DNA from 3 places in the Exiguobacterium sp. s168 genome. Region 3 is predicted to be linked to each of the others. Evidence: riboswitches for the same ligand, from Rfam matches in the RefSeq annotation. Region 3 holds a riboswitch; each other region holds the start of a gene.
The links. A riboswitch is a leader RNA that binds a small molecule or an ion and turns the genes downstream of it on or off. The one in region 3 is predicted to bind S-adenosylmethionine.

Region 1 (3,260 bases), on a different contig from region 3:
ATGGAGTAATGCAAATGTTTCGTTTTGATGACGAAAGACCTGTTTCCCTTAGGAATCGTTGACTTCCGAAATAAAATTCATCTATTCTTAATGAGATTGAAAAAAACTGATAATATATTTTTCCGTTTTTTTTTTTCTTGCGAGGACGAATGAAGCAGACGAGAGGGGAAGTTTATCTATTATGAAACGTATTATTATTCGTGCAGGTATGACACCATTCGAACAGTTCGATGCTCCTTATTTGATGAAACATAATTCCATTGGAGGAAACGTTGGAAATCTTATCTATCAATACAGTATCTTTCGTACGTTGATGACAGAAGGTACGACGATTACACCTGACTATTACTATTACGACGAAGAACGGGCAGACGAAATCAATGCCAACTTTGATCTTTATGTCATTCCGTTAGCGGACGCATTCCGAAAAGAATTCGTACCGACGTTACGGAAATATACACGTCTCATCAAAAAATTAAAGATTCCAGTCGTCGTCATCGGTGTAGGATTACGTGCACCGTTTGAACCAGACTTAGATGGTGGATTCCCATTCGATGAAGATGTTAAAGCATTCGTCAGTGCCGTTCTCGAGCGCTCAAGCATGCTTGGTCTTCGCGGAGAGATCACATCGAAATACTTAACACGTCTTGGTTTCCGCGAAGGGATCGATCATCGTGTCATTGGATGTCCTTCGATGTACGCGTTTGGTCGCGACTTGCACATCCGTGAAACGAACATCACACCTGAGTCGATGATTACGGTCAACTCGTCACGTTTGGCTCCACAAAACGTCCTTGATTTCATTACACGCGGAATGGAAGAATACCCGAATCATTACTTCATTCCCCAGTGGATGAAGGAACTGAAGTTAACGTACACAGGAACGCACCCGATCGCAGATCTTTCAGTGACGAACTATCCGGTGAAGATGTCGGATCCTGCTTATATGAATGATCGGGTCCGTTTCTTCTTGAACGCACAGACATGGTTCGATTTCATCGGACAAGCAGACCTTAGTTTTGGTGCGCGCTTGCACGGAAACATCACAGCGACGCTTGCGGGTACGCCGAGTATCCTCATTCCAAAAGATGCACGGATGCGCGAATTGACGGAATACCATCAATTGACGCACATTTGGGCGAACGACATCAAAGCGGATACACAATTATCCGACATCGTAGCCAACGCTGACTTCCAAAGTCCAGCACGTGTTCAAGCGCGTAACTTCGACAACTTCGTTGACTTCTTGAACGTGAATGATCTTGAGCATATCTATCAAGAGACGAACTATCCTGAGAATGTACCGTTTGACCGTCAAATGGCGCAAACTGAGTTGCTCCCACCAGTCCAACCGATTTCTGGCGTAAGTCTTGAAGAAGCAGTCGCCCGTTTCGAACGGTTCTTCCCGGAACAAGAGAAGAAGATTGCGGATGCGCAAAAACAAACAAAAGCACAATTAGCTGAAAAAGATAAGAAAATCAAAGCATTGCAGAAACAAACAGGAACGGCTCAAAAGGATCAAGAGATTGCGGCGCTCAAAGCGCAACTGGCTGCCCAAACGAAGAAAATGAAACATCTGCAAGGGACATTGAACCGGAAAGCGGTTCGTGCAGCCTTGAAAACAGCGGATTTATTCGCTAAAAAATAAGACCTCCAAACATTCCGGATCGATACGATGCGGAATGTTTTTTGGATAGAAGTATTCTGAATTGTGTTGACAATTCGAAAAAGACTTGATAGGGTTAGGAACAATTACATACTTATCCAGAGAGGTGGAGGGACTGGCCCTATGAAACCTCAGCAACAGGTCGAAAGATACTGTGCTAATTCCTGCGGGTGCTGCACCCGATCGATAAGATTTCCGAATTGTCGACCTACGCATCCGTGAGGATGCGTTTTTTGTTTGAAATAGGTGGAATGAGGAGGAAACGAATTCATGAAAACGAGTGGGGCTTTTCGACGCAAGATGGAATCACGTCATCTGATTATGCTGTCGTTAGGTGGTGTCATTGGAACAGGATTGTTTTTAAGTACAGGTTATACGTTAGAACAAGCAGGACGGGTCGGGACGATTTTGTCGTATTTGATTGGGGCAGTCGTCGTCTACTTAGTTATGTTAAGTCTCGGTGAACTCGCCGTGCACATGCCGGAAACCGGTTCATTTCATAAATACGCAACGAATTACATCGGACCCGGTACCGGTTACACAGTCGCCTGGCTCTACTGGCTGACGTGGACGGTCGCCCTTGGTTCAGAATTCACGGCAGCAGGTATTTTGATGCAACGTTGGTTCCCGTCGATTCCGGTGTGGGTGTTCAGCGCCTTATTCGCTGCGATGATCCTTGGTATCAACGTCTTGAAGGTCCGCGTGTTCGCTGAAGTCGAGTTTTGGTTTTCAGCGATTAAGGTCGTGACGATCATTGCTTTCATTTTACTTGGTGCGGGAGCCATCGTCGGCTTCATTCCACTGCAAGATGGTAGTCCGGCTCCATTCTTTTCTTCGTTAACCGAAGGCGGGTTGTTCCCAAATGGCGCTTTCGTCATCTTCATGACGATGCTTGCCGTGAACTTTGCTTACTCGGGAACGGAACTGATCGGTGTAGCAGCAGGTGAAGCAGTCGATCCGAAACGGACGATTCCGCTTGCGATCCGGACGACGATTTTACGACTGGTTCTCTTTTTCGTCGGTACGATCATCGTGTTAGCCGTCTTGTTGCCAACGGAAGGGAAAGGCGTACTCGAAAGTCCGTTCGTCGCCGTGTTTGAACGAATCGGAATTCCTTACGCAGCAGACGTGATGAACTTCGTCATTTTGACAGCGATCTTGTCGGCAGCGAACTCTGGACTTTACGCCGCCTCTCGGATGCTCTGGTCGCTTGCGAACGAACGCATGATTCCACGCTTCTTCGCCCAGGTGACGCCAAATGGGGTGCCACTACGAGCCGTATTGTTCAGCATGCTTGGCGGAGGACTTGCCTTGCTGTCTAGCATCTATGCAGCAGGAAGTGTCTATATTGCGCTCGTCTCGATTTCCGGTCTCGCTGTCGTCGTCGTTTGGATGAGTATCAGCGTTGCCCAGTATCGCTTCCGGAAACAATTTCTCCGCGAAGGGCATACGGTCGACGAATTGGTCTATCGCACACCACTCTTTCCATTCGTCCCGATCGTTGCTTTCGTCGTTTGTTTGATTTCCCTGATTGGTATCGGATTTGATCCGACCCAACGCATTGCCTTGTACTGTGGTATTCCATTCATCGTGA
Region 2 (3,260 bases), on a different contig from region 3:
ACCGAAGTAATGCACCGTAATTGTTCCAGATGCTCGCTCCCGCTGCTGCTGTCGTCAATAATGCAGCTCCCCCCATTAGCCATGCAGTTTCACGTTTCACTTGATCACCTCCAAAAGACGTGCCAGTTTCTTCACTTTATTATCCTTTTACCCCGTTTTAAAAGAAGTCGAACGTCTTGGTATTCGTACTTGACGCTTCATCGGCGTTCCGCTATAGTGAGAAAGTCCAAATCGGAATAGTTACGTTTTAATAATGGAGGTATCATATAATGAAAAAAATCATTCCCGCTTTAACAGTTGCCTTCGCGAGTGCAAGCGTCCTCGCGGCTTGCGGATCAAATACCGATTCATCGACTTCAGATAGCAAACAGACAGAAGTCTACGCATCAACGTTTGCGACGGCTGCTATCGCCCGCGAAATTGGTGGCGATCAAGTCAATGTCAAAATGATTGTACCACCTGGAGCGGATCCCCATTCTTACGAACCAACATCAAAACAACTCACTGAGATTGCTAAGGGCGACTTGTTCCTCTTAACCGGTACGACGCTCGAGCCGTATTCGAAAAAAATTCAAGAGAGCCTAAAGGGTACAGACGTCCGCTTCATTGAGACGAGTAAAGATGTCAACTTACTAGAATCTGATGCTACACTTCATGCACATGAAGAAGAGGGGCATACAGAAGACGAACATGCCCACGAAGAAGAAGGGCACGATGATCATGCAACGGATGAACACGCGCATGAAGAAGAGGGTCATGACCATGGAAAATACGATCCACACGTCTGGCTCGATCCTGTCAACGCGAAAGCAATGGCACGCTCGATTACAACTGCCTTATCAAAAGAAGTACCAAAAGACAAAGCAACATTCGAGAAAAACTTAAAAGCGTTCGATCAGCAAGCAGATGAATTGGACGAACAATTCAAACAAGTGGTTGCTGATGGATCGAAAAAAGAACTTCTCGTCACACATGCCGCATACGGTTACCTCGCAGAACGATATGGTTTCACGCAACTACCGATTGCGGGAATCTCTCCTTCCGATGAACCGTCACAAAAGCAACTGGCTGCTTTAGTGAAAGAAGCACGGATGCATGATTTGAAATACGTCGCGTTCGAAGAGACGGTCTCACCTAAGGTCGCACGTGTCATCCAAAAAGAAATCGGAGCTGAATCCGTGACGATTCATAACCTAGAGTCGGTCACGAAAGCACAACAAAACAGTTCTTATTTCAAGTTGATGGAAGAAAACGTCCAAACGTTGAAACAAGCACTTCAGTAAAGTACAGTTGACACGCGTTACTCAATGCGGTACGGTAAGAAACGTGTTTTACAACAATTGAATGACTTCTTTTTATCGCGAGAAACGGAGGGACTGGCCCAATGATGTTTCGGCAGCGGACGATTTGATTCGTACTGTGCCAAATCCAGCAAGCGAAAGCTTGAGAGATAAGAAGAGCGTCTTTATTTCATAAAGACCTCCTTCTTTCTTGCGAAGGGGTCTTTTTTTGTATCTTTGAGAAACGAGGTGTCAACAATGAATGAAACCATCACGCCTAACAAATGGGCACTGCTTCCCCTCGTCGTATTCTTGGTCCTCTTCATCGGAGCCGGGATCTTCTATGGCGACTTTTACAAATTCCCGATCCTTATCGCTGCATTGATCGCTTTGATCTTTGCTGCAATCACGACGAAAGGATCCATCAATCAAACGGTTGAACGAATTGCAACGGGTGCCGGAAATCCCGATATCATGATCATGGTCTTCATCTTCTTATTAGCCGGTACGTTTTCTGGAACGGCAGAAGCAATCGGTGCCATCGATGCGACCGTCAATGCTGCTTTGACGTTCCTACCTCCATCACTCCTGATGAGTGGTCTGTTCGTCATTGCCGCCTTCATCTCGATGGCAATGGGAACATCGACTGGAACGATTGCTGCACTCGCGCCGATCGCCTTCGGTATTCATGAAGCAACAGGCATCAACGTTGCGATCGCAGCGGCTGCTGTCGTTGGTGGATCGATGTTCGGCGATAACTTGTCGTTCATCTCGGATACGACGATTGCTGCCGTTCGGACACAAAAAACGAATATGCGTGATAAATTCCGAACGAACTTCATGATTGTTCTACCGGCTGCTATTTTAACGGTCATCCTGCTTGCATTCGTTTCCGGTTCTGGTGACGTCGTCGAAGCAAAAGCATTCGAGTTCTATAAGTTAATCCCATATCTCGCTGTCATCGTCCTTGCACTATTTGGCGTCAATGTCATCCTTGTCCTCATCGGTGGTACGTTACTCACCGGCATCATCGGTATGATTGATGGTAGCTTCGGCTTGAGTGGCTTCGTTCTCTCGATGTCTGAAGGAATGATGGGCATGGCGGAAATCTCCATTTTGACGCTCCTCATGGGTGGTCTCGTCAGCTTGATTACGTTCAACGGTGGAATCGCCTTCTTAAAAGAGACGCTGACACGCAAGATTTCACAGCGTCGCGGTGCCGAATTCAGTATGGCGGCACTCGTCAGTGCAACGAATCTTGCGACAGCAAACAATACGATCTCGATTCTCGTCGCTGGACCACTGGCAGCTGAAATCGCCGATACGTATGAAGTCGATCGCAAGAAATCAGCGAGTATTCTTGATATCTTCTCTTGTGGGATTCAAGGCATCATTCCGTATGGAGCACAACTATTGATTGCAGCAGAATTGACGAAAACGGCTTCTCCTGAACTGATTCCGTATCTGTTCTATCCATTCCTCCTCTTCATCTGTGGATCAATCGCCATTTTCTTCGGATTGCCACGCATGAAGAAGACAGCGACGAAGCAAGAAAAAATTTCTTCGTAACCATAAAACAGGTCCAATCGCGTCGACGATTGGACCTGTTTTATTATTTTTTATGCTTCGCTTGTCGTTCTAAGATTAAATAAGCAATTGCCGGAAGGGGGAATTGAACCAGTCCAGCGCCTCCCCAAACCCATGGATTACGTCCTGATTTTCGCGCACTAAGAAATAGACCCACTGCCTGCGTTACTAACAAGGCGCCAATACTAAACCAAGTACATTTGGATAACTTTTTATTCTTTTGAGCCATCTTTTCTCCCCCCTCTTTTAACACACGATTAAATCTCATGATTCTTTTCTATTTTACCTTATTTCATTCCTCTATGAGCATGGAAACGGACGTCTTCGTTCGTTCATGCTAAACTAAACGAGCAAATCTAAACTACGTTTTATGAGGAGGAGTAACACATGCAA
Region 3 (3,260 bases):
AATGGCGCTAAGATTGGTTCGACGAAAAAGTCCATTCCACCGCTGACGATCGAAAAATCGATTCCTTGACGACGACTGTACTGAAGTAACTCCGAAAATCCGTCGCGAATAACGGCGCGCTCCAATAAAAAGTCAAGATAAGACGTTTTCCCATCAGATGACAGAAGTGCGAACATTTGCCCGACGCCACTCTGAATCGATAGCGTCCGGTCGAGTACGCCGCGTTTCAACGGTTCGAAGTCACTCGCTGGCGCAAATGCCTGCATGAGTGCGATGATGTTATCCTGCGTCGTCACCGTACCGTCGAAGTCACAAAGAATCCGTACGGTCATGACTTGATCCCCCAAGCGTCGAGGGCGATCCGTAATTCTTCATGACGCGATGCTGCCGCCGATAGGGATTCATTTGCGAGTGCCGCATCGAGTGCCTGACGGAAAGCAATGACACCAGCCGCAGCACCTTGCGGATGACCATGTACGCCGCCGCCGGCGTTGATGACGGAATCGATACCGAAGTCCCGTACGAGTTGAGCGACGAGTCCAGGATGAATACCAGCTGAAGGAACCGGGAAGATCGATTTCGTCTGACCGAGACGGGTCGCTTCGACCGCGATGCCACGAGCGACATCCTTTGGCAAAGCGACATTGCCGTAAGGAGACGGGAATAGCGTCAAGTCTGCTCCAGCAGCACGCGGTAATGTGCCGAGTAAGACAGGAGCTGCGACTCCGTGATTCGGGCTAGCGATCAACGCACCGCTATATGCTGGATGATTGAAGATCGGAACGTTGATTTCCGGATCACTCGCCAGTTCGCGTAAGACGTCGAGTCCGTATGTGAAGGTATTCAGCAAGAATGCGGTCGCTCCAGCATCAATCAATCGCTTGGCTTGATCCTTGAGCGTAAAGACGGGACCACTGAGTGTGATCGCATATAACGCACGTTTACCGGTCCGGTGGAAGTGAGCATCGATGACCTCACGTCCGATTCGTGCCCGGTCAATCGTCGGTGTCAACGGATTGTCGTATAGGATCTCATCGTCTTTGACGAGGTCAATCCCACCAGCGAGTTGTCCTTCGAGTTGATCACGAAGGAACGATAAATCCCGTCCGATGACTCCTTTGAAGATGCTCATTAATAATGGGCGATCTTCGACACCGATCAAGGAGCGGACCCCTTCGATCCCGAATTTCGCACCTGGAAAGTCCGACGTAAATGTATCGGGTAATAGCAATTCCGTTAGTTTGATTTCACCGTCGAGTGAGAGTTTCCCGAAGACGGTCGTCAGAATCGCAGAAAAGTCGCGCGACACGTTATGTTCCGGATAACGAATCGTGATATATCCTTTGCCATCGCGCTCTTCGGTATGTACGACTTCCCCTTTGAACGAGGCGAGTTGTTGTTGTTCGAGATGATTCAGTTCCGTCCAAGAACCGACTGTCAGACCAAGCGCGAGTTGTTCAGCGCGTTGCTCGAGTCGATCACGGGCAGTCAATTGATAAGTAGCAGTGATATAAGCCATGTCTTTCCTCCTTCAACAAAAAAATGGTCTCTCGTCAGTGACAAGAGACCATGAATAATTCGAACGTGGACTCTTATCTGTCAGCTTAGTAGCTGCAAGAATTAGCACCGTGCCAAAAGGTCGGTTGCTGCGACATCGTAGGGCTTGTCCCTCCGTCTGCTCTTGATAAGAATTGGATGAAATTGTGAAATCTAATTGCAATTTTTACATGAGAATCGTCACTTGTCAAATTATTTTTAGAAAATTTATTTTTTTGAAAATACTCTTTCTATATATGGCATGAAAACGATATCGATTTCTGCTTGATTTCGATTTGACAGCGAGGAAGTCGATTGCGTAAGATTCAAATCAATATCACACACGACAACTACATACGACTCTTATCGCGAGTTGGCAGAGGGAATTGGCCCGATGACGCCGCAGCAACCGACCACTAGGCACGGTGCTACATCCAACAGACGTTTCGTCTGAGAGATAAGAGGACGCAGTGACTTTCCTGCGCCTCTTTTCGATGACGAAAAGAGGCGCTTTTTCGTGTATTACATTAGGGGGAAACTGAGATGACATACAAAGCATTCACAGAACAGGACGCGATTGAACGGGTCCGCTCATTAGGACTGATCGGCGACGGAGCCGTCGAAGCAGAAGAGATTGGCGATGGGAATCTTAACCTCGTCTTCCGAATTCGAGAAGGTGAACATCGATTGATTCTAAAACAAGCACTCCCGTACGCAAAAGTCGTCGGTGAGAGCTGGCCATTATCGCTCGAGCGGGCGTGGATTGAGCAATCCGCACTCCGTGAATTCGCCCGGCATGCCGTGCCGTTCGTACCACGTGTTTTTCATGCTAGTCACGAAGAGGCGTATACGGTCATGGAAGATCTTTCACATCTGACGATCGTTCGGACTGGACTGCTCGCGGGTGAACAGTATCCGTTGCTTGCGGAACATATCGGTTCTTATCTCGCTCGGACTTTATTCCATACATCGGACTTTGCGCTTGGTCCGGTTGAAAAGAAACGTGTTGCTCGAACGTACTACAATCCAGATTTGTGCGATATCACAGAAAAACTGATCTTCACAGATCCGTTTCATGACGCGGAGACGAACGAGATTGAAGCCGGACTGGAGGAAGAAGTGGCACGTCTTTGGGCAGACGATGAGTTAAAACGCGAAGTCGCAAAACTCGAAGCACTCTTCATCACGAAAGGGGATGCGTTGCTACACGGCGATCTACATACAGGAAGCATCTTCGCTTCGGCGACGGAAACGAAAGTCATCGATCCAGAATTCGCCTTCTATGGTCCATTCGGATTCGATGTCGGGCAATTCATCGCCCATCTTTTCTTCGCGGCATATCCAGATTACCCTACACGACGTGACGCAAGAATCAAGGACATCGATACGTTCTGGCTGACGTTTGCTTCAACGTTCCGTGCCTTATGGGAACGGGAAGCCGTCGAACCATTCCAGGCATCGGGACTTGTTGATGATGTACTGAGTACGATTTTACAGGATGCCCTTGGCTTTGCCGGTTGCGAATTGATTCGGCGGACGATCGGTCTCGCACCAGTCGCTGATTTAGAATCAATCGATTCAACGACGGAACGCTTAGAGCGAAAACGTCACGCCCTCCGTCTAGGAGCAGCGTTAATCAAACGTCGGACAGAATGCCGGACATTTGATGATTTACGAAACTTTGACGTAACGGAGGAGTTAAGCCGATGAGTGCATTTGTTCAA

Region 1: linked by a shared signal. The riboswitch ahead of KNQ15_RS08260 (amino acid permease) and the one ahead of mtnK (S-methyl-5-thioribose kinase) in region 3 are both predicted to bind S-adenosylmethionine.
Region 2: linked by a shared signal. The riboswitch ahead of KNQ15_RS14820 (Na+/H+ antiporter NhaC family protein) and the one ahead of mtnK (S-methyl-5-thioribose kinase) in region 3 are both predicted to bind S-adenosylmethionine.

What each region holds. Positions count from the first base shown of each region.
Region 1 covers NZ_JACSNE010000011.1:96-3,355, forward strand. Annotated here, with positions in the region: gene KNQ15_RS08255 (polysaccharide pyruvyl transferase family protein) at 182-1,648, shown strand; SAM riboswitch class I at 1,758-1,859, shown strand; gene KNQ15_RS08260 (amino acid permease) at 1,937-3,260, shown strand, end outside.
Region 2 covers NZ_JACSNE010000032.1:14,297-17,556, forward strand. Annotated here, with positions in the region: gene KNQ15_RS14810 (alpha/beta hydrolase) at 1-100, opposite strand, end outside; gene KNQ15_RS14815 (metal ABC transporter solute-binding protein, Zn/Mn family) at 270-1,283, shown strand; SAM riboswitch class I at 1,353-1,457, shown strand; gene KNQ15_RS14820 (Na+/H+ antiporter NhaC family protein) at 1,539-2,849, shown strand; gene KNQ15_RS14825 (hypothetical protein) at 2,893-3,096, opposite strand; gene KNQ15_RS14830 (aldo/keto reductase) at 3,255-3,260, shown strand, end outside.
Region 3 covers NZ_JACSNE010000013.1:53,370-56,629, forward strand. Annotated here, with positions in the region: gene KNQ15_RS09395 (2-hydroxy-3-keto-5-methylthiopentenyl-1-phosphate phosphatase) at 1-332, opposite strand, end outside; gene KNQ15_RS09400 (2,3-diketo-5-methylthiopentyl-1-phosphate enolase) at 329-1,519, opposite strand; SAM riboswitch class I at 1,590-1,691, opposite strand; SAM riboswitch class I at 1,897-2,000, shown strand; gene mtnK (S-methyl-5-thioribose kinase) at 2,080-3,246, shown strand; gene mtnA (S-methyl-5-thioribose-1-phosphate isomerase) at 3,243-3,260, shown strand, end outside.